4 regions of the Pseudoalteromonas sp. SG45-5 genome follow, and region 1 is predicted to be linked to each of the others. Evidence: predicted binding sites of a transcription regulator. Region 1 holds the regulator's gene; each other region holds the start of a gene.
What was found. Region 1 encodes LexA, which represses DNA repair genes until DNA is damaged. Its sites were predicted from a motif close to TACTGTATNNNNATACAGTA; they were not measured.
Positions count from the first base shown of each region.

Region 2: dinB (DNA polymerase IV) is a predicted target of LexA. The motif match lies at 3,989-4,008, and genes of this name have one in related genera.
Region 3: H5119_RS06385 (SulA-like leucine-rich domain-containing protein) is a predicted target of LexA. The motif match lies at 4,214-4,233, and genes of this name have one in related genera.
Region 4: uvrD (DNA helicase II) is a predicted target of LexA. The motif match lies at 2,805-2,824, and genes of this name have one in related genera.

Region 1 is NZ_JACJEM010000015.1:43,440-49,647, forward strand. Features, by position in the region: gene H5119_RS06675 (cytochrome c oxidase assembly protein) at 1-299, opposite strand, end outside; gene ctaD (cytochrome c oxidase subunit I) at 299-1,891, opposite strand; gene coxB (cytochrome c oxidase subunit II) at 1,891-3,033, opposite strand; gene lexA (transcriptional repressor LexA) at 3,632-4,249, opposite strand; gene H5119_RS06695 (M12 family metallo-peptidase) at 4,548-6,044, shown strand.
Region 2 is NZ_JACJEM010000052.1:26,916-33,123, reverse strand. Features, by position in the region: gene H5119_RS15935 (methyl-accepting chemotaxis protein) at 1-1,192, shown strand, start outside; gene H5119_RS15930 (leucyl aminopeptidase family protein) at 1,259-2,794, opposite strand; gene dinB (DNA polymerase IV) at 2,925-3,977, opposite strand; gene H5119_RS15920 (thioesterase family protein) at 4,373-4,807, shown strand; gene H5119_RS15915 (aldo/keto reductase) at 4,817-5,869, shown strand; gene H5119_RS15910 (fumarylacetoacetate hydrolase family protein) at 5,933-6,208, opposite strand, start outside.
Region 3 is NZ_JACJEM010000014.1:58,591-64,798, forward strand. Features, by position in the region: gene H5119_RS06350 (MHYT domain-containing protein) at 1-363, opposite strand, end outside; gene H5119_RS06355 (M48 family metallopeptidase) at 567-1,253, shown strand; tRNA gene H5119_RS06360 (tRNA-Tyr) at 1,285-1,369, opposite strand; tRNA gene H5119_RS06365 (tRNA-Tyr) at 1,419-1,503, opposite strand; gene H5119_RS06370 (VC2046/SO_2500 family protein) at 1,616-2,143, shown strand; gene H5119_RS06375 (DUF6172 family protein) at 2,464-2,766, shown strand; gene H5119_RS06380 (YchJ family protein) at 3,236-3,715, opposite strand; gene H5119_RS06385 (SulA-like leucine-rich domain-containing protein) at 3,746-4,189, opposite strand; gene H5119_RS06390 (tetratricopeptide repeat protein) at 4,479-4,943, opposite strand; gene H5119_RS06395 (NCS2 family permease) at 5,062-6,208, shown strand, end outside.
Region 4 is NZ_JACJEM010000051.1:2,076-8,283, reverse strand. Features, by position in the region: gene nudE (ADP compounds hydrolase NudE) at 1-425, opposite strand, end outside; gene yrfG (GMP/IMP nucleotidase) at 487-1,134, shown strand; gene H5119_RS15610 (dUTP diphosphatase) at 1,150-1,773, opposite strand; gene H5119_RS15605 (YacL family protein) at 1,876-2,244, opposite strand; gene H5119_RS15600 (hypothetical protein) at 2,361-2,585, opposite strand; gene uvrD (DNA helicase II) at 2,889-5,054, shown strand; gene H5119_RS15590 (GNAT family N-acetyltransferase) at 5,032-6,208, shown strand, end outside.

The DNA of each region.
Region 1 (6,208 bases):
TCGCTGTTATTTTTAGCGCTAAAAAACACTTCACGCATTGCACCGGGCTTTACCACAACGCTGTATTCTTTTGATTTAACTTCGAACGGCGCACCGCTTTGAGCATGCGTAGTAAAGCTAACGCCAACTTCACGATTTTGTATTATTTGTGTACTTTGCTTTGCTTGCTCTAGCGAAGGCTTGCCATTGAGCCCTGTTACGTCGCAAAACACGTCGTATAAGGGCACTAAGGCAAATGCAAATGCAAACATACCCACGCAAATTAATATCAAGCGCTTAAGTAGCGGTGCGTGTGTCATTACTTTATTTCCGGAGGTGTAGAAAAAGTATGATACGGAGCTGGTGAGTCAACTTCCCACTCAAGCCCTTCTGCCCCATCCCATACTTTTGCAGGTACTTTATCGCCACCACGAGCACATTTAATTACAACAGCCACAAACAGCAATTGCGATAAGCCAAAGGCAAAACCACCAATACTTATGATTGCGTTAAAATCGGCAAATTGCAGTGCATAATCAGGAATACGACGCGGCATACCAGCAAGTCCTACAAAGTGCATAGGAAAAAACAGTACATTGACGCTCACCAGTGATAACCAAAAATGCCATTTAGCTAAGGTGATATTAAACATATTACCCGTCCACTTAGGCAGCCAATAATAAGCGCCCGCCATAATCGAAAATATCGCACCGGTTACTAATACATAGTGAAAATGCGCTACAACAAAGTAAGTATCGTGATATTGAAAATCAGCAGGTGTAATGGCTAACATCAACCCAGAAAAGCCACCTAGGGTAAACAATACAATAAAGGCAATACTAAATAGCATGGGTACCTCAAAACTTATTGAACCCTTCCACATAGTGGCAACCCAGTTAAATACTTTGACCCCAGTGGGCACAGATATAAGCATTGTGGCGTACATAAAAAACAACTCACCTGCTACAGGCATTCCCGTGGTAAACATATGATGCGCCCAAACAATAAAGCTCAGCAGCGCAATCGAGGATGTGGCATACACCATAGAGGCATAACCAAAGAGTTTTTTACGCGAGAAAGTAGGCACTATGGTCGATATAATACCGAACGCTGGTAAAATCATGATGTACACTTCTGGGTGACCAAAAAACCAGAAAATATGCTGAAACATCACCGGATCACCGCCACCTGCGGCATCAAAAAAGCTGGTCGCAAAGTACTTATCGGTAAGCACCATAGTTACAGCTCCTGCAAGTACAGGCATTACCGCAATTAATAAAAAGGCGGTAATTAACCATGTCCATACAAATAGGGGAAGCTTCATCCATGTCATGCCTGGAGCACGTAAGTTAACTATGGTGACAATTACATTAATAGCCCCCATAATTGAACTTATTCCCATTATATGTACGGCAAATACAAACAACGCCGTATTGTCATTACTGTAAGTTGTAGAAAGCGGAGCATAAAAAGTCCAGCCAAATGCAGGACCACCACCGGGCATAAATAACGATGCTAATAAAATTAAAAACGCAAACGGTAAAATCCAAAAACTCCAGTTATTCATTCTTGGCAGTGCCATATCAGGTGCACCAATCATCAGTGGCACCATCCAATTGGCAAGTCCAGTAAAGGCTGGCATTACTGCACCAAATACCATAATTAAACCGTGTACGGTGGTCATTTGATTAAAAAAGTGGGGATCAACCAACTGTAAACCAGGTTGAAATAATTCAGCCCTAATCACCATGGCCATTGCGCCACCAATTAAAAACATGGTCAGCGAAAATATTAAATATAAACTACCTATATCTTTATGATTGGTTGTATAAAGCCAGCGTTTAAATCCTTTTGCAGGGTGATGTGTATGATGCGCTTGATCGGCGTTAGGTTGTTCTACTATGCTACTCATTAGTTCGCCTCCACTTTGGCATCAAGTGCTGTCTGTATTTGACTCGGCTGAATAACATCACCCGTATCGTTACCCCATGCATTACGCTTATAAGTAATAACTGCTGCTAATTGCTTTATAGATAACTGTTTTGCAAAGGCTTGCATTGCAGTGCCTGGGCGGCCATGAATAATTATATCAATGTGATCTTTAATATCCCCTAATACAATTGGACTCCCTTTAAGTGCAGGAAATACACCTGGTAATCCCATGCCCGTAGGCTGATGGCACGCTGCACAATTAGCCATATATACTTGTTCACCCAAAGTCATTAACTCATCTTTAGGTAACGTTTGATCAAGCAGTGCGGCATCTGCCAGCGCAGCTTTCTGCTTAGCCTGCTTTGCATCTACCAACCAGGTTTTAAAATCGGATTCTGATTTTGCAACTACAACCACAGGCATAAAACCATGATCTTTACCGCACAGCTCAGCGCATTGACCCCGGTAAATCCCTTCTTCGTTTATATTGGTCCATGTTTCGTTTATAAACCCAGGATTTGCGTCTTTTTTGACGGCAAAATCGGGCACCCACCACGAGTGAATAACATCGTCTGAGGTCATTAAAAAACGTACTTTTTGGTTTATAGGCAGTACCAGTGGTTTATCTACCTCAAGTAAATAGTTAGGGTTTTTCTGTGCAAGATTAGCAATTTCGTCTTGAGGAGTAGAAAGCATTGAGTAAAACTCAACGTCTTCACCCATGTATTCGTAATGCCATTTCCATTGCGATCCTGTAATTTTAATAGTGAGATCAGCCTTACTGGCATCTTCCATTGCAATTAGAGTTTTAGTGGCCGGTATAGCCATAGCAATTAAAATAACAAACGGAATAGCAGTCCAAAGTATTTCTACTTTCGTGCTTTCGTGAAATTGAGCAGGCACTGCTCCTTTAGATTTGCGGTGATGAATGAGTGCCCAAAACATAATGGCAAACACGATTACCCCAATCACACAACATATGAAAAATATAGTCATGTGCAGCTGATAAACATTATTACTTATATCAGTTACGCCTTTACGCATATTAAATTGGCTATTTGCCAACACTTGCTGCGGAAAAACAAACAGTATAAGCCACAAGGTAGAGCTCAATTTACCCATGTGACGACTCCTTTGATGCTGTTGCGAGTGCAAAGCGAAGAGGCATACGGCTTAAACGCCAATTCGTTATTTTTATTTTTGTATTAATACCCTCGTCCTTATTAAACAATAGGTATTACACTGCGCTAACCAAGGTTTTATTGTAAATGTGTGTATTCTCAAAACTAAAAACAATGAGTTACTGTTAGCCCAGCCCATTAATAATTAGCTAAAGATTAACCAACAAGCAAGTTTTAGTATGAAAATTAAACAAATGATATTAACGGATTAGCAAAAAAACATGTCACTTTTAAAACTTTAAAATGGTGCGAACTGAGTTTTGATAGGGGTTACAAATAACATAAGGGGATAAAAGAGGAGTGCAATAAAAATTGTTTAGTAAGGAACCTTGTAACTAAAAATGCGTACTAAAAAGCACGCATTTATAAAATCAGTAATTTAACACTGCATTAAATTAGTGATCTATTATAGTGATAAGAAAGTAGCTCAATAACAAGGCTAAAATTATGATACATAGTTGTTCTATATAAATAATTTTTAACGTAGTTAGTGAGTTATTCAATGCGCTAGAATGATCATGTTTTTACTAAAATTGGTATTACATCCAATCAGCGTTACGAATAACCCCAACAGCCAAACCTTCAATATTAAAAGATTCGTTTTCTAAATCGACTTCAATTGCTGAAAAATCATCATTTTCAGCATGCAGCAGTACTTTTCGACCTGCTTTTTCAAAGCGCTTTACAGTTACATCATCATCAACACGTGCAACTACAACTTGCCCATTTTCAGCAACTTGAGTTTTATGCACCGCCAATAAGTCGCCATCCATAATACCTATATCTTTCATGCTCATACCGTTAACACGCAGTAAAAAATCGGCAGCAGGTTTAAACATTAATGGATCAATTTTACAATGACTTTCAACATGCTCTTGCGCCAAAATAGGCTCACCGGCCGCTACTCGGCCAATTAGAGGCAAACCTAATTGCTCAGGTTCTTCTTCTTCAACAAGTTGAATACCTCGGCTTGCGCCTGGCTTCATTTTAATAACACCTTTTTTTGCAAGTGCTTTTAGATGCTCTTCTGCAGCATTGGCACTTTTAAAACCTAGTGTTTGTGCAATCTCTGCACGTGTAGGGGGCATACCAGTGTCTTTAATAAAAACTTTAACTAATTCGAGTATTTGAGCTTGGCGCTTCGTTAATGGTCGCATATAACTGGTTTTCCATACAGTACATTTAACTGTGAGTATATACAGTTAAATAAAAATCGCAAATTTAAATTAAGCTAAACAAACTATGCGATTACCAGCTAATAGCGCTTGTTTTTCATAATTAATAAATCCCCCTTTCACACCTACAAAAACAAAATCTGGTTACATAAATTAAACAAGTGTATTTTTATATTTACAATAATAGTCATATTAAACACACCTCAATGTTAATGGGTTGAAAACAACTTATTAACATGTACACTTTATAAGAACAAAATGAATTCAAAAGGATTATCAAATGAAAAAATACTCACCATTATTTATTGGCCTACTGTTCAGTGGTTATACGCACGCTCAAGTTCCACTTTTTGAAGTTCAATACTCTAACATTTCACAAAGCATGACTGCACAAGCAAGTACTCAATCCCAATTTGGGCAACCACTTTTTGAACTAAGCAGCAACACAGATGCTTTTTTCTTACCTGTTAAAGGTAATAATATTGAGTTTATTAAAAGCACAACAAGCTCATCAGCAACAGGTAGTCTAATTTGGGTTGGTAAAAGCTTAGATGGTGACGAAGTTACACTCATCAAATCGGAAAAAGGGATTTCTGGTACGGTAAAAGTAGGCGAACATGTTTACAAATTACAACCAAATAAACACTCTGGTCATAACTTCATTGAACTGGATCCAGCAAAACAACCTGCTGAGCATGCACCCGACTATAAGCAATCTAGCAATAGCAACATAGCTTCAATCAGTGAGCAAATTTTAACGGCACAAAATTACCAAACAGCAATGGCTAGCAATGCACAAAGCGATATTAGCTTATTAGTTTTATATACGCCTGCAGCTGCGCAAAAATCGGGGGATATAAATAGCTTAATTGATCTTGCTGTTGTCGAGACCAACCAAGGTTATCAAAACTCAGGCGTTAACGCTGTTGTTAGCGTAGCTCATGTAAGCCAAATTAATTACACTGAAGCTACAAACTCAGGGACTGATTTAAACCGCTTAGCCGCTAAAAATGATGGCTATATGGATGAAGCCCATACATTACGCGATCAATACGGTGCTGATGTAGTCATATTAGTGAATGATGTAAACGGTTACTGTGGTCAGGCAAAAGCCATTGGTGCAAATGCGAATAGCGCTTTTGCTATGGTCGATTATGACTGTGCAACGGGTTATTACTCTTTTGGTCATGAAATTGGACATTTACAAGGCGCTCGTCATAACCCTGAAAACGATCCATCAACATCTCCATATTCATTTGGACATGGCTATCAGCAACCTCAATCGCAATGGCGTTCAGTAATGGCGTATAATTGCACCAATAATTGTACCCGCATTAATTACTGGTCGAACCCAAACAAATCATACAATGGTGATGTAATGGGTACTTTAGCAGAACATGACAATGCAAGAGTATTAAATTTAACAAATCCAACTATTGCAAACTTTAGATCTTCAACCCCTCCGCCAACAAATGATAATGTACTACAAAATAATCAACCAATTACAGTTAGTGGCGCTAAAAATAGCGAACAGTTGTTTACTTTTGCAGTGCCAAATGGGGCGACGCAAGTTACATTCACAACCTCAGGTGGTAGTGGCGATGTTGATCTACATGTAAAATACAACGCAATTGCATCGAGTAATAACTTTGATTGCCGTCCTTATAAAAACGGAAATAGCGAAAGTTGTAGCGATACTCGTACTGGTAATTACTCAATTATGCTCAAAGGTTTTAATACCTTTAATAATGTAGAACTAGTCGCTAGTTACCAATAAAAAATATAGCTAATGTAAGCAAGCGTCAAGGTATGGCGACTTGCTTATACTTAGTTTAAAGCAAATTCACATTTTACAAATGTCACTCACTTCGCTTAATTATAAATCGCCATTACTAACTCAGCTTTATAATCACCCTCTTTACGAATTACAGCATTATCTAA
Region 2 (6,208 bases), on a different contig from region 1:
AAAACCAGGAAAAGAGCAGCCAGTTGATAAAATTGCGTTTGTAAAAGGGTTTAACCAATGGCAATGGATCATTGGCTCGGGTGTGTACCTTGATTCTATTGATACTGCGTTTGTAGAACAACGAAATATCATTGTCATAAATGCCATAGTAATGATATTAGCCGTAATTTTACTTAGTTACTTTATTGGTAAAAGCATTGTATTTCCAGCAAGGCTTGCAGCAAATATGATGAAAGACATAGCACAAGGTGAAGGCGATTTAACACGAACACTTAATGAAGCAGGAAATGACGAAATTTCAGAGCTTTCACATTCATTTAATTCATTTTTATCTAAAATGAGAGAGTCTCTAGCGTTAGTCTCAAAAAGTGCTATTGACGTTGATAAACATGCATACACAGTTGATGACACAAGTAAAACAAGTCAGTCATACATTGAATTACAAAACGAGAGCTCAACGCAAGTCGCTGCAGCTATGGAGCAAATGACTCACCAAATACACGATGTGAGCCGTAATGCTGAAGCGGCTGAACAAGCTGCAAATGAGGCTGCTCATAATGCATCAACAGGTAAAAGTGTGGTGGCAAAAACGATTACCGCAATAAAAACTCTTTCGACTAATATAGAAACCGTTAGCCGCGTGACAGAGGATTTAGCAAACGAAAGTAATAACATAGGTTCGGTCCTTGATGTGATCCGAAGCATTTCGGAGCAAACAAATCTGCTGGCACTTAATGCTGCAATAGAGGCTGCACGTGCGGGCGAACATGGTCGGGGTTTTGCAGTTGTTGCCGATGAGGTACGAACACTGGCGAGTCGCACAGGGCAAAGCACTGATGAAATTCAAACAATGATAACAAAATTACAAGAAGGTGCTAAAGCCGCTGTAGAAGCGGTAAAATCAAGCCAAACGCTTTCACTGTCAACGGTTGAGCAAGCATCGTCAGCAAATACTTCACTAGATGAAATAGAAAGACTAGTATCAGTGATCACTGAAATGAATAGCCAAATAGCACGCGCTACAGAGCAACAAACACAAGCCGCCGATGAGGTTAATTTACGTATTAACGACTTGTCCCATTCAACAAGCCAATCGCTTGATAATACCAAACAGCTAACAGGCGCTAGTAATAAGCTAAAACAAAGTAGCATATCGCTATCAACTGTTGTTAAACGATTTAAGTTAGATTGATTTTTAAATAATAAAAAGCCCTGAAAACAGGGCTTTTTTACGTGCTAAGTTAAAACTGGTTTACAACTACAAACAATAAAGAGCAAATAAGCTCGTCACTGATGCAGCCGTTGGTTTACCGTGCTGCCAATCACCACCTTCAACACCGCTACCCGCAATATCCATATGTACATAAGGTAGAGGTTGTTCAGAATCATTACCGTGCTTATCTAATCCGCCAACAATAGCCATAAATGCCATCGGGAATTGATGCCCACGCGCAGTAACCGCAGACGCTGCGTTATTGCTAGAGAGTACATCGTCAGCAAGTGTACGCGGTTTGATAAAGTCATAATCTTCACGGCGTGAGCGCGATACTTCTGCGCCATCGGCCCATAGGTCACCACAGTCAGCTATTTGACGTGAAATACCAGCGCTACGAGCAGGACCATTTTCAACATAAGCTCCATAAGGCCCCATTGCACGAGCTGCATGGCCTGTTAATGTAGCCACAGTAAATAGCGTTGGATTGATTTCACCCTTAGCCAAATCTTTCATTTCACTAAGTAAGTCGCCCATTGCTAAGCGCCCTTCTGCATCGGTATTACCAATACGTACACGTATACCTTCGCGGCTAGTGATAATTTCATCTGGTACAAAACAATCCGAACCAATAGAATTACGAACAACGGCTAAATAAGCGATGACTTTAACGCCTTTAGGCTGAAAATCAGCAACGGCTTTCATAAAGCCCGCAACCGATGCAGCACCACCCTTATCACGGCTCATACCTGCCATATAACCACCTACTTTTAAATCGGCACCACCTGTGTCATACACCAGGCCTTTACCAACAAACATAAGTGTGCGAGTAACTTCGCCACTTGGTACATATTCAAGCTTAACAACGCGTGGATGATGGCGCTCTACAGCATACGATGCACGAGCAACAGTGCTTAACATTGGGTAATTTTTATCAATCGCTGCAATATCATCAATCACGTCAACGGCAATATTTGAGCCTTTAAATAAATCAACGCAGTAATCAGCAAAGCGTGGTGGAGCCATACGCTCAGGCTCAGTACCACACAAATCACGTGCAGCGTATTGACCTGCTGCAATTGCATTAACAGCTTTAATTGTTTGCTCATTTGCGCCAACTAAACCGATATTTGTTATAGGTTCAATACTCTCGCCATGAAACTCACGTGCTTCTAACGGCTGCCACAATGCTTGGCAAGCACCTAAATAAGCAACTTCCAGCGCATGTTGGTAACGGCTATCAGCATTTAAATTTGGTAAAAATAATGCAGGATTAACACTGCCCGACGCCTTGGCTTCGTTAATTGCAAGTTTAGCAGCATCAAAATAACGGCGTACGTCGTCGTAATCTCTATTTAAAGGACCCGTTGGCGCAAGAATCACTCTTTTATTTTCAATTACTAATAAAGTAATTTGCTTACCAATACGAGAATCAACTTTTGATTGTGCTAAAACTGCATCTCGTAGTGGATTGTTTGGTAATTGAGAAAAATCATCACTGATAATGATTAATGCATCATGAGATGTGCATTCAAGGCTAGCACTTACTGGCTGAGCCAACACGGCTTGTGGATATGCCATAAATAAAGGTCCTGTTAAAAAACATAAGCCTCTATTATCGTCGATTTAAATATTGAAGACCAGCAAGCTGCGACAAGCATTTAGTTTAATTGCTTGTTTATTGGCAACTTGCAGTTACAGGCTTTAGCACTTAATCGAGAATACTAAGCTGTAAATTATGCTCTGGCTGGTTTTTTATACCCACGCCAAGACCTAAAAGCCTTACAGGCTGCTGCACACCTCGTTGATAAGCTTTAGTTAGTAACTGAGTAAAAATTTCAGTGTTTAATTGATGGTATGCCTGATCCGCAGAAGTCACTACAAAATTGGCAAATTTAACTTTAACGCTCAGTTTATTAATTCTGTTTTGTAATTGTTGCTTATCTAAACGTACCTTCAGCTCCTCTAACAACTTAGGGAGTTGCTCTAGGCATTCTTGTAAGCTGTTTTTATTGTATTCATAAGTATGCTCAACACTTAACGATTTTCTAATTCGATTGGTAGAGACTTTACCAACATATTCACCCGCACACTTTTGATAAAGAGAAACACCAAAGTTACCTACATGCTGCTGCATCCAATTTACACCTTTTTCGCGCACATCTTTGCCGGTGTATAACCCTTTTAAATTGAGTTTTTCGAGCGTCACTTTCCCCACCCCAGGTATTTTACCCAGTGGTAACTGCGCTAAAAAAATATCAACTTCATTGGGTAATACTACAAATTGCCCGTTGGGCTTATTTTCGTCACTCGCTATTTTGGCAATAAACTTAATGGGCGCAATCCCTGCTGATGCAGTCAGCCCAGTTGCATTGTAAATATCGGCTCTTATTTGTTGTGCAATAAGCGTAGCACTGCCTTTACAGGCGGCACTATTTGTTACATCAAGGTAAGCTTCATCAAGGGAAAGTGGCTCAATTAAATCTGTGTAGTGGTTAAATACTTCGCGTATTTGGTTTGAGGCTTCTTTATAAACAGCCATACGTCCGGGTACAATCACTAAATCGGGGCATAATTGTTTCGCATGGTAATTAGACATGGCAGAGCGTACACCATATTCTCTAGCAAGGTAATTGGCGGTTGAAAGTACACCTCGCCGGCTATTACCGCCGATTGCCAACGGTACATTAGCAAGCTCAGGATTGTCGCGCATTTCTACTGCGGCGTAAAAACAATCCATATCTATGTGAATAAACTTTTTCATCGCCACAAAATAACTGTTTATTTATACAGTCATTATTATGCAAACACTTTTAATATGCAAGCGCCTAGTTAATCTAAAATGACTGCTTAAATCGCCTCGTTTTTTTAAAGCAATATAGCCAAAAAGCAAATTCAAGTAAAAACCCTGCGGCAAGTAAACATACTCCTCCCGAGAGATTCCCCATTGCATAAAAAACAAACGACATAATAAAAATAAAACATGCTAGAACCCAATTAACTACTTGTTGCATATGCGTTTCTCCTATTTATATAACACAACTGTAGACCTTAATTTAAATAGGCACAATGATTAGCTAAAAATGCCATATTAATTACCTTGAGGTCATAACTTCATATTGATAACCTAAGTGCTTTAAAATTAAGAGCTATAAGTTTATGCAAACGTTTAAAGATCAATATCCTATTCATACTGATATTACCGTAGCTTGGGCTGACATGGATGCCCTTCAACACGTTAATAACGTGGTTTACTTACGTTATTTTGAAATAGCTCGAATAGACTTTTTAAATAAAATAAACCTATTTGATACAATCACCCCAAGCGGTACTGGTCCAGTTATAAGCGAAAACAATGTGCGCTATAAACGCCCTGTTACTTTTCCAGATACGCTTACTGTCGGTGTTACCATCACTGACATTAAAGAAGATCGCTTTATGATGAATTACACTGTATTTAGCCATGCACAAAATGCGATAACCACAACGGGTAATTCAAAAGTGGTTATGTTTGACTTTACAACAGGGCAAAAAGCGCTAATTACTGAGCCTCTTTTATCAGCTCTAACCACCCATGCTCAACCTAATAACTAAGGAAGTTTTATGCAATATAGTCCACTTGGTAGCAGTGGTGTAGACGTATCTCGAGTGTGTTTAGGCAGTATGACTTGGGGTTTACAAAATACTCAGCGCGATGCCGATGAACAAATAGCTTACGCACTCTCTAAAGGCGTCAATTTTATTGATACAGCTGAAATGTATGCGGTGCCGCCCTCTCCCGATACATATGGAAAAACAGAGCAAATTATTGGCGACTGGTTTTCACGTAATCAGCAAAAACGTAGCGATATAATTCTCGCCACAAAAATAGCGGGTAATGGCTTATCGTGGGTGAGAGGCGGCGGTAATATTACTCGTCAATCAGTTATTGAAGCTGTTGATGAGTCACTTAAACGCTTACAAACAGACTATATTGATTTATATCAGCTACATTGGCCAAATCGCTCTACGCCTCACTTTGGTAGGCAATGGCCAGGTATGCTTAAATTTACAAACGTAAATACACAAGAACATCAAGCTGGCATGCTGGATATTTTAGAAGGTTTAAACGACTGCGTAAAAGCCGGAAAAATTAAACACTGCGGTTTATCTGACGACACACCTTGGGGGATAAGCCAATTTTTAAACTTAGCAAAAGAGCATAATTTACCTCGTATGGTATCTATTCAAAACGAGTTTAGCTTAGCGCATACCAAAGATTGGCCCTATTTAATTGAGCAATGTGTGCATGAGGATATTGCTTACTTACCATGGTCACCTTTAGCCGCCGGTTTATTAACAGGTAAATACTTAAATGGTGCTCGCCCAGAAGGCTCTCGCTGGACCTTTATGCAGCGTAACGGTATTTTTAGAGATACACCAAACGCAGAACAAGCGACTAAACAATATGTTGAGCTGGCGCATGCTAATAATATAACGCCAGCACAGCTTGCACTCGCATGGTGTAATCAAGTAGACGGTGTAACGTCGTCTATTATTGGTGCAACAAGTATGGCGCAATTAAAAGAAGATATTGATGCATTTGATATTACGCTAAGTGATGACGTGCTAACTGACATTGATACTATTTTTAGAAATAATCCGATGCCGTATTAGGGCGTGTTTGCTGATTTAAAACAGATAATTAAATGGTATTTAATTATCTGTTTAGTTACCTATTTAACTTGCTTGCCAGTGATGCTCTAGTAAACACTGATCATTGGCATAAAGCGCGACAGCAAAAATACTTTTCGCGGTTACCTCCCCTACACCTGAAGGTGTGCCTGTCATGATCACATCACCATCTTCTAAGCTCATAAACTCGCTGATGTTTTGTAAAATAGATTCAGGGTTATGTAACATAAAATGAGTATCCCCTTGCTGAATAACAACATTATTAATTTTAAGTTCAAACGTAAAATGCTGCATTGCATCTGTTAACTCTATAAAATCAGT
Region 3 (6,208 bases), on a different contig from region 1:
TGTTTTTAAATTTCCATCACTATTTACCAGCATAGCCACAGCATACTGACAGGCCAAAAATGCAGGTATAAATGACAATAATGTAATCATGGGATCATATTGAATATTAGTGCAGAGTGAAAAAGCGAGCATACCAATAAAATGCATACTCCAAATACCGACAGAAAAAACAGTGGCTGCGGTAACATTGGCTAAACGCTGGTAGCTTGGGAATTTAGTACTTTTTGCTAAATCAATGAGTTTGGTGGTAAAAAATGCAGAAAATATAGCGATTAGGACGGACATTGAGACTAAAACAGGATCGTAAACCCCATTTACAATTAAACTAGGATCTTGGTCCGTAATGAAAAAAGCTGACAGCATAATAACTCACAATGTAATATCACTATTTTAGTTTAATATAATTAAGCAATTAATAAACAGTTAATTTACTGCAGTTAATAAAGCACTATTTCATAACGACTGAATACGAGAGTACTTTAACTAATAAAGCTAATTTTTTTAATTAAGATGATGCTAATATATTACCTAGATGGGTAAATAATATTTATATTTGAGAAATTGAAGTGTTTGAATATCAGCTAAAAAAAAGCGCACGAAGAAAAACCGTTGCGATTAAAGTTCATAACCAACAGGTAACTGTATATGCACCTAGCTATATTGCAAAAAAGCAAATTGATAGCTGGCTTTTAGAAAAAAAGACGTGGGTTGATGCGCAATTGCTTAAGCAACTCACTGTTGTTGACTGCAAGCAATATCCCTTTGAAACTAAAAAAATATGTATTTATTCTGAGCAAGTAAATGTGCAGTTTGAGCAAGGTCACTGCTCTGGTGTAAAACCACAGTTAGCAGGCTTGTTAATTACGGTATCTAAACGTGTTAAACATCAACAATTAAAGTATCAAAAATTATTAGAAGAGTATTTAAAAGAGCAGCTAACAGCTTATATAGAAATGCGACTTACGTATTTTTGTACACAAATGAACGAGGCTTTACCACGCAATTTGAGTATTGCGATTTATAAAAGAAAGTGGGGGAGTTGTAACAGCAAACGTAATTTGACCTTTAATCTACACCTTATTGGTGCGCCACAGCACATAATTGATTATGTAATAGTTCATGAGTTAGCACATCTGCGTCATTTAAACCACAGTAAAGCATTTTGGCAGCGAGTTGAAAAATTTTACCCTGATTATAAATCAGCATCACAATGGTTAAAAATTAATGGAATGGGCTTACAGTGGGTATTTTAGATTTTACTGATTACTAGGGGGAAATTAAAAGTGGTGGAGGGAGCTGGATTCGAACCAGCGAAGGCTGAGCCGTCAGATTTACAGTCTGATCCCTTTGGCCGCTCGGGAACCCCTCCACACTAATTTTGTTACATTTGGCCCCACTTAACTTAGCGGTAAGAAAAGTGGTGGAGGGAGCTGGATTCGAACCAGCGAAGGCTGAGCCGTCAGATTTACAGTCTGATCCCTTTGGCCGCTCGGGAACCCCTCCAATGCAACGGCGCTGATAATAGCAAAATATGTATTTAAGTAAAGAAAAAAACTAAAGAAAAATGAAAAAAAGCCGATAAATATCTATAACCTACAACAATCGGCTAAAGACTATGCAAATCGATGGTTTGTTGATCACTGAGAACCAATTAAGCACACGGCTTAATAAAAGTGTGCACGAACAGCGAAGAGGAGAGTTTTCTCTTTTGCTCGCAATGTTATCGCATGACGCACTTGATTTTAGCCAATTTCACTTACCGAAAACAGAACTCGAAGACGCAATTATTACCGATGATGCGCTTCGCAAACAATTGGGTGTTGGTCCTAAGCAACTTTTAGCGCCAGATAAATTTGATATGTTGATTGGTCAACACAACGCTTCACTACTGATCAGTGCTGGAGAACGCTCTGGAATGAACGATATTAAATTGAATCATTGTTTGAATCCAGAGCCCCTCTTTATAAGAGATGATGTAACGCATATTCCGTTGAATATCATTGATAATTGCGAGCTTGCTGTGCGTAGACGTATAAAAAACACAGAAACGCAACTTTCTAATCCAGCGATGGACGCCGCTGCTTTTTACGATCACCTTAATAACGATGCTTTACATGAGCCTTTACACTTAGTTACTGCTTGAGAAAATATCTAATAGGGAGCAGCAAGCGTGTTATTTATGTGATTCAGGGACAAAAGCACATTATAATTTAACCTAGGAAATTAACTCTTGCTTACTGATTGATTTACCTTCTTACAGCTTTAAAAATTAGGCATATCGAGTAACCCTATATGTTGTTTTTTGTGTTTTCGCATCACTATTACTGATTAATTTAATGATATTGGCTAATAATTGATTTAGTGCAAAAAAAGCATCCAAAAGTTAATTGCAATTGCTATAATGATCGCAAATGGTATGACATGAAATGCCGCTATCATTAAACCAAGGTAATTAGGAACGTAATGAAGAAAACATTCACGCTGAATCACGAGAAAATCAAATACCCTCGTATGGTTGATGCTGCAAAGCATGAAGTGAAAAAATATTTGAAACGAGAGCGCAATAAAACACTACCTGAAGATGCAGATTATTGGGCATTTGACTGTAAGTTTGGTAACACAGCTGAAGATGCGCAAGTTGTACACGTAGCTGAATTAAGTAACCAAATTGGTGAAATTGAAAAGCAAGGTCTGACTTCTTTCTATGTAGAGATTTTAGCACGACCAGCTCAGCGTCAACAGTTAGACTTAGATGATGACGAATAATATTTAATCAGTATTCGAAATTATAAAATGGGCCCAAGTGGCTCATTTTTTGTTTTACGCTATAAATATTAAGTGTGGAGCGTTTATCGGTTGTTAACTAAAACAGAGGAGGCATGTTTAAATAATACCAATCCGCAATAATACTTAATCAATTTGAGGGATTAAATCTGACGCTAACATCGTTAAAAATTCCTGATATAGAACAACTAAAGAACAAAATTTTTGCCTTGTTATCGACACGATTTCCTTCCCTCAAAATAGATCACTTAATTAAGCGAATCGGTATAAGCAAGTTTGGTGCGCTGGTAAATGTAGCGTTTAAGCGCTAACTACACACCGCAATAATTAACATAAACATGAATAAGGTAGCTACAAGAGTAGAGGAGGGCTTAAGTGTATTTATATCAATAAAGGACTGCCTACAATCAACAATCCTTACTTATGTAAAGGGGTTAAATAAAATTATATATTACACACTGTGGCATTTTTTGTATTTCTTATTACTACCACATGGACAATCATCATTTCTACCCACCTTAATATCCGTAACTGGAAATATAGTGCCATCTAAATAACGCCATTGAGCATTTTCTTTAATGAACTGCGATTTTTCGTGAAGTTCACAAAACAGACTTTGGTAAAAGTACTGAGCTTTAAATTCTACTTCACCTTTATCTTCATCATGGTGTGAGCTAATGACATCAAGATTTATAAATCGACAGCTGTTAGCAAAATCGTTGATTTCTTTAACAGGATTTTCAGCTTGCTTTTCACTTGCATAGGTTTGGTAAACATATTTTGCATTTTTAAGTACATAAGCCGTATAACGCGAACGCATTAGTTGTTCAGGAGTCTGAGCTTGTTGTTTTGCTAAATGAAGAGGTTCGCAGCAGTCTGCATATTCTTGCTGACTGCCACATAAACAGCTTATAGAGTTCAGTGAGTTCATAGTTGTTCTACACAGTATAAAAGCGTTAGTTTAACAAGCTTGTTGGCTATGGGGTATCTTTGTAATTTGAATATTTTTTGTAAAACAGTAAAGTTTTGTTCGTGTTTTACTCAGATCTAAAGATAAGCTATTAAGTAATTGGTTATTTACTATGTCTGTCCATGTAATTACTGCTGAAAAATTACCGTTATGTAACGCCGAATTTAATACATACTCTAAATTGACTAGGTGCTTTTGTCTAATAACAAGTAATTTACTTGTATCAATAGAGCATGAATCAAGTAATGCTTTACTAGGCACGTTATCCGGTGCGATTAATAATGTCCAAGCGTTTAGATTATTGTACTGATGTAGGACCTTTAATAACTCAAATGTCGCAGATATCTCATCTTCAATTTGAATTAAATTAACACAATCACTTTTATCGTCTTGCTGGTAGCTTTTAACTGTTCTAATTGTAATAGGCTGTAACATTTTAGTTATCTCACTGGGTTTATATACAGTATTTATATACAGTAGTTTATACAGTGCTTTTGCGCAAGTATTATTTGCTATTTATTTGTACAGTTATTCTTTTTTAAATATTCAATTAGATTTGATTTTTAAGTAGGTCCTTGATAATTAATATTTTTATATTTCATACCACTTCTAGCTTAAATTTTAATTATAGAGTGCTATTGCTACTATGACTTAGCTAGCAGGTGATTGCAGCGTTTTTACGGTGACTTTATACAGGTGTTTTATGAATAAAATACGTAGATGATTATTCTGTAGGGGAAGTATGAGAGATCAAATGAGAAAACTGCAACTGGTGAATTTGCTCATACAAACTAGCAGCATAACATTGTGCATCTTTAAAGCGTTTGGTTTCAATATGTTTACGTAGATCGGCTAAAGCCGCCGTCGCAGGTTTATGACCTTGACTACTTGATAAGCTTAGCCATGCTGCAGCATGAAAAACACTTTGCGGTACGCCTTGCCCTTTAACAAAAAACAGTCCCAAATAAAATTGTGCTCGGTGATCTCCCGACATAGCAGCCAAACGCATCCATTTTGCGGCAAGTGGATGTTGGTCATTTTTTAAATAATAAAGTGCCTTATTAAGAGAGCTTTGCGGGCGATCCTCATTATTTGGCGCTAAATTAGCATCATTAGGTTGCGTTACAAAAGACAATATATTGTCTAATTGTTGCTCTAAATTCTGGCCTGTTGGTGTTGTATTTATCATATTCGTCTTTTTGTTATTTTAGCTACTTCAATAGTTTAGTATACCGCAAGGTAAAATGTCCTGTAAAAAATTATTTTTATGATAAAATCTCGTCACTTTTTATTATCATAAGTTTATTATGCTCGAAGCCTTATTTAAAATTAATGAAAATGGTTCCTCGGTTCGCCGTGAGTGTATCGCTGGGGTAACTACATTTATCACCATGGTTTATATCGTGTTTGTGAATCCTGCAATGTTAGCTGAAGCAGGAATGGATCAAGGAGCAGCCTTTGTCGCTACATGTATTGCTGCTGCTATTGGTTGTTTTATTATGGGCTTATGGGCTAATTATCCATTAGCACTTGCGCCTGGTATGGGATTGAATGCCTTTTTTACTTACGGTGTTGTGTTGGGAATGGGGTACACGTGGCAAGCCGCATTAGGTGCTGTGTTTATGTCGGGCTGTATATTTCTATTTTTAAGCTTATTTAAAGTTCGAGAGTGGATCATTAATGCGATTCCCTTAGTTTTAAAACAGGCTATTGCAACAGGTATTGGTGCATTTTTAGCGCTAATTGCGCTTAAAAATGCAGGGATCATCATCGCGAGTCCAGCTACTTTAGTCCAGCTAGGCGATATAACATCAGCGGGCCCATTGTTAGCTATTTTTAGCTTCTTTATTATTGCCGCACTTTTATATCGCGATTTTAAAAGTGGTGTTTTAATTAGCATTTTATTGGTGACTGTTATAGCACTAGGTTTAGGGCTTGTTGAATATCATGGTGTGGTTGCTATGCCGCCTTCTATTTTACCTACCTTTATGCAGCTTGATTTTGGTGCGGCATTTGAGCTTTCAATGCTCAGTGTTATTTTTGCATTCTTGTTTGTTGATTTATTTGATACTTCAGGGACATTAGTTGCTGTAACACAAAAAGCGGGATTGGTTGATGAAAAGGGCAATATGCCTCGCTTAGGACGAGCATTGAGTGCAGACAGCACTGCCACAATTGCAGGTGCAATGTTGGGTACTTCAACAACAACATCTTATATCGAGTCGGTTGCAGGTGTATCTGTAGGTGGGCGAACAGGCTTGACGGCTGTTGTTGTTGGTATTTGCTTTTTACTAATGATGTTTTTTGCGCCACTTGCGCAAATGGTGCCTATTTACGCAACGGCTGGAGCCATTTTATATGTGTCTGTATTAATGCTGCAAAATCTGAAATTTGTAAATTGGGATGACATGACCGATGCTATTCCGGTGACTGTTGTATTATTAATGACGCCAT
Region 4 (6,208 bases), on a different contig from region 1:
CCAATAAGGGTTTGCGGATATAATTGCTTGGCAAATAAAATATGCATAGTGGCATTAAAATAACTCGGCGCCATTGTGACTGTTCTTAATGGTTTAAAATACTCAGCACCAAAGCCAATTTCTTCTTTAAGTTCTCTATTAGCAGCTTGCTCTGGGGTTTCTCCTGGATCAATTAAGCCTTTAGGAAAACCTAACTGGTAGTCGTTTGTACCTGCGCAATATTCACGTACGAGTAGTAATTCATTGTCTGCATTTAACGGAACAATCATCACTGCTCCCCGGCCACCGCCGCGAATTCGCTCATACTGGCGCTCTTCGTTGTTAGAAAATTTGAGCTCTAAAGATTCCACAGTAAATAGTCGACTTTTAGCGACCACATTATTACTAAGGATTTGTGGTGGTGTTGGGTGCTTTTTATGTGTCATTGGCGTTAATTTGCTATCATGGCAGTTAGTTCAATAATAAACCTTATAAGTTGAAATTCCTATGTTAAATTGGTCAAAAATCGATACCGTTTTGCTCGACATGGATGGAACATTACTCGATTTACATTACGACAGTCATTTTTGGCTTAACGTTATTCCTACGCAGCACGCATTAGCGAGAGGCATTAGCCTAGATGCAGCTAAAGCTGATATTTTAAAACGCTATCAAGCTGTGAGTGGTCAAATACAGTGGTATTGTTTAGATTACTGGGAAGAGCAATTAAGCTTACCTATAATGGAGCTTAAACGAGAGTCTCAGCATTTAATTAAAATGCGCAAAGACGTGCCTCATTTTTTAACTGAGCTTAAAAAAGCAGGCAAAGAGTTAATTTTACTTACCAACGCCCACCCTGAGAGTGTCATGCTTAAATTTGAGCATACCGCAATTGATAACTATCTTGATGGCGTAGTCTCTACTCATGAATATGGAGTAAGTAAAGAGCAACAAAGTTTGTGGCACCAAGTACACAAAGACTTAGGGTTTAATAAGCAGCGCACTTTGTTTGTAGATGACAGTGTGCCGGTTTTAAATGCCGCACGAGAATACGGCATTGAGCACCTACTTGCAGTTGCTAACCCTGATAGCCAACAACCACATAACGAAATAGCCGATTACCTAAGTGTTACCGACTATCGTAAGATTATTTAACGCAGTTTACGTGGGTTAGATTTTTGGGTAACGCGCTTCTAGTCCTTGATATACTAACTTTGCAAAATCAGTATGTTCTGTATCAAGGCTTTTAACTACTTCGACTAAATGTTCGTTATCTTCTTGGCCATTCCATTCTTTAATATAGCTACCGTCTTTGTAACCGTGATCTTGGCGGAAGAAGTTTAACGTATTTTTACCTACGTAGCCTCGATATAAATCATCAACATCCATATCCATCTGCGCCATACAACCGGCAAATGCAGCGGCATTAAACGTTTTATCTGCAACAGCAGACGCCGCTAATATTTCTAGCGTTTGTTTAAAATCATCAGCTTGTTGGGCATTACTAAGCTCAGCTTCAAGTTGCTTTGCTAAGTCTTCGTAGCTAGTTTTGCCGTCAATTCTAAGCGACAAACCAAAATGAAAAATATCAACCAACTCTAAAATAACTTGCTCAGTATCTGGTGTTTGTTTTTTCCACCATTTCCAACCATGATGATCTAGCATTTCAGCACACTCAACCCAAATAGCGCGGTACCATTCAAATCCTTGAGTAAACCATTGCTCATGTACTTTAGTGTTCATGGCGTTTTGCATTTCTAGCATCACTACTAGCTTGTTTAAATTGGCAGACATATCAATTCCTGTCGTTTTGGTTGGCGTAATTTTCGTTGGTGTAATAATACAGATAAAATGCGGATTGTGCATTGGTGTATATTTTCATTGGTGTGCGGGTTTTTATCTTGAGGTAGTAAACTCATGCCATGAGTCAATTAAATCAATAAAATCTTCAAAGCCACAACCACTACTTAAACCATTTTCTTCAAGCGCTAAATCGTCATCTTGATACGCTATTAGGTCTTCGCTGTCTTGATGAAGCGCATGGGCTTCAAATAATGCTTCGTCTTTGGTTAATATTAAATCTATTTCTTGGCCTTTTAGCGTTAGCGGCTCATAACTTGAGCTTACCGATGCAATAAGCGCTTGCACCATAGCTACTTTATCTTTGCCTATTTCTTCGTTTAGCCAGCGACCAATAATGGCGTGTTCGCTGCTTATTTTAATGCGTAGCCCGCTAATAGGGTCGCGAATAAATTGATATTCCATAGGGTTTGCCTGTAAATCTTTAATTGCGTAATTATATACGTAAACGCCCGTAAACCACAGGACATATAAAGTAAAATAGCGCCACATGGGCGCTATTTTACTCAACTCTAAAACCGTTAACTTCGCGATCTATAACGCGCTGCGTCAATAATCGACCATAAGTAAATAATAGGCACCAGTACAAAACCTACAAGTACATAAATTAGTGCGTAACTTATTAAAATAGCAAGTGCAAAAAATATAGCTGCTAAAATACGTCCCTGCACTAACTGCCCTAAACCAGGAAAAAATATATTACATAATGCTGCGATTACGTTACCGCCAGAACCTTGATCTGCCATACTAACCTCTGTATTTATTTGATTTTATAATTATTTACTTACACACTTTATGCCAATTCATTAAAGCTTACAAATCAAATAGTTAAATTTCCCTAGATTTAGAGAGTTAGTAAATTTTGCTAACTTTAGGTCAAATTAGCAATTTTTGTTATGTGTTTGCACTTTTTTATTCGCTCAATTAATTAGCAAGTTACTCGTTTTGAACACTATTTTATAAATAGCTGTTTATAAAAACAGTATTTTATTTAGCCTAACAAAAACACCTGTTATACTGCCCACAATATTGATTAAAAAGGCGTAACGATGGACGTTTCACAATTACTCGATGGCTTAAATGACAAACAACGCGATGCCGTTGCAGCCCCACTACAAAACATGCTGGTATTAGCAGGTGCTGGGTCTGGTAAAACACGAGTGTTAGTTCATCGTATTGCGTGGCTTATGCAAGTTGAGCAAGCCTCCGCTTACAGTATTTTTGCAGTTACCTTTACTAATAAAGCGGCTAAAGAAATGCGCAGCCGCGTTGAAGAAACACTAAAAGCCCCTGTAGGTGGTATGTGGATTGGTACGTTCCATGGTTTGTCTCATCGTATTTTACGTGCTCATCACCGTGAAGCTAATTTACCTGAAGCCTTTCAAATTTTAGACTCTGACGATCAACTTCGGATGATCAAGCGCTTATTAAAATCAATGAATATTGATGACAAAAAATGGCCCGCCAAACAATTTGGCTGGTACATCAGCGCTAAAAAAGATGAAGCACTTCGCCCTAAAGATATTCAAGCATACGATATTAACGAGCAAATGATGCTGCGTGTTTACGCCGCCTATCAAGAGGCCTGTGATAGAGCAGGCCTAGTAGATTTTGCCGAAATATTACTACGCAGCTACGAAGTGTTAAAAAATAACCCTACGTTACTGCGTCATTACCAGCAACGCTTTGCACATATGCTCGTAGACGAGTTCCAAGATACAAATACTATTCAATATGCTTGGTTAAAGTTACTTGCAGGCGATACAAGCAGTATCATGATTGTAGGCGACGATGACCAAAGTATTTACGGTTGGCGCGGTGCTAAAATCGAAAATATTAAACGATTTTTAACTGACTTCAGCGCAGAAACTATTCGCCTTGAACAAAACTACCGTTCAACCGCGACTATTTTGAAAGCGTCTAACGCATTAATTCAAAATAACTCAGAACGTATGGGTAAAAGCTTGTGGACCGACGGTAACGATGGCGAGCCAATCTCTATTTATGCAGCATTTAATGAGTTAGACGAAGCACGCTTTGTAAGTAGCAAACTACGAAGCTGGTTAAATGCAGGGAATGCTCTGCAAGATGCCGCAATTTTATACCGTAGTAACGCGCAATCACGCGTACTCGAAGAAGCTATGCTTCAGGAAGGCTTAAAATACCGTATTTATGGGGGCATGCGATTCTTTGAGCGCCAAGAAATTAAAGATGCGCTGTCGTACTTACGCCTAGTAGGTAATCGTCAAGACGATGCCGCATTTGAGCGCGTAATTAATACGCCAGCACGCGGTATTGGCGACAAAACATTGAGCCATATACGCGACTGTGCACGAGCAGAATCGTTACCGCTTTGGTATGCCGCTAAAGCAATTGTAGAACAACAGCATTTATCTGGCCGTGCTTCTGGTGCAGTAAGTAAATTTGTAGAGCTCGTTGAACAAATAGAAGATAAAATTAGCGATCTAACTTTACATGAGCAAGCTAAGTACACAATTCAAACCTCAGGCTTGATGGCAATGTACCAAGCAGAAAAAGGTGAAAAAGGCCGTGCTCGCGTAGAAAACTTAGAAGAGCTAATTAGTGCGTGTGATCAGTATGAACTTCCTGAAGACGAAGAATATAGCTCACCTTTACAAGGCTTTTTAGCACATACATCACTTGAGTCAGGTGAAGGGCAAGCAGAAGAGCACGAAGACGCTGTACAAATGATGACGCTTCACTCAGCTAAAGGTTTAGAATTTCCACTCGTGTTTATGGTGGGCGTAGAAGAAGGCATGTTTCCTTCTCAACAAAGTAACGAAGAGTCGGGTCGTTTAGAAGAAGAGCGCCGCCTTTGTTATGTAGGTATGACTCGTGCAATGGATAAGTTATATATTAGCCATGCTGAGAGTCGCCGTTTATACGGGCAAGAAAAATACCATAGCCCATCACGCTTTTTACGCGAAATACCTGAAGACTGCGTAGAAGAAATCCGTATTAAAACACAGGTTTCTCGCCCGCCTGCTGCGGGGCGCTTTAGCGCATCAGTTAGCCATGCCGCATTTGAAGACAGTGGCTTTAACTTAGGGCAACGAGTTTTGCATGCTAAGTTTGGTGTTGGTACCGTACTTAATTACGAAGGCAGTGGCGCGCAATCTCGCGTACAAGTTAACTTTGACGACCTTGGCAGTAAATGGTTAGTAACGGCCTATGCACGATTACAAGCTGTATAAAGCTCATCTAAGTGAGTTAGAACAACAACTAGCTGGCGCGTATCATCGTCAGCTAGTGTTGATTGCGGGCAGCCCTGCTTGGTGTTATGAATTACTTAACTCATTAATAGATGAAAACAATACACTTGTTGTATCCAAGCAGTGCGCGATTAAAAATTCGTACTGGCCTACTCGCACACACCAAATTTTAGGGCAAGAATTTGCTCATGCTGTTTACGATGGTTTTAGTGGTTTGCACCCTGATAAACTTGCAGCACTTGCCGGCACCGTTAAAGCAGGCGGTATACTGTTTTTATTACTGCCCGAATTAAATAACTTAGCTACTTGGCAAGACCCAGCTCTAAGCACAGTGCAATCACATGGTCACACCATTGACTACAGTTTATTTAATCAACGTTTCGCGACTATTATCAAACAACTACCCGCTTTTCATTTTAGTGAAAAAAATGGCTGTATTAGTAATCTCGTCAGCTCTGTTACGCATAATAAAATTGATTATGTACCACAGCAAAACTGCGTTGAACAAATAGTAAAAATAGCTAATGGTCGTGCCAACAGGCCTTTACTCATTAATGCTGATAGAGGTAGAGGTAAGTCGGCAGCACTTGGCTTAGCAGCCGCAAAATTAGCTGATAAAAAAGTAATTATTTGCAGCACTCAGTTTAAAGCGACCCATAGTAGCTTTAAACATTTAGCCAACGAGTTAGACCTGCAATACAACGCTGAACATAAACAGCTCGCCAACTTGCACTACGTTGCACCTGACGCGTTATTAAATGCATTACCTGAGTGCGATTTATTACTCATTGATGAAGCTGCCGCGATCCCTGTACCGTTATTGCTAAAAATGCTAGCTCATTACCCTCGTATAGTCTTTGCAAGTACACTGGTTGGGTATGAGGGCAATGGTAGGGGTTATACCATTCGCTTTAGTAACTATATAAAAGCGCACTATAAAGCCTCTAAAGTTGTAACGCTTGATGAGCCACTGCGTTTTGCTAAACACGATCCCCTCGAGAAGCACATTCGCACCTTGCTTGCACTCGATGCACAATATATAGAGTTAAGTAGTGATGAATTAGAACAGCCAGTTCATAGTGAAATAACACAGCAGTCCCTTGGTAATAATGAGCCGTTACTGCAGCAAGTTGTTG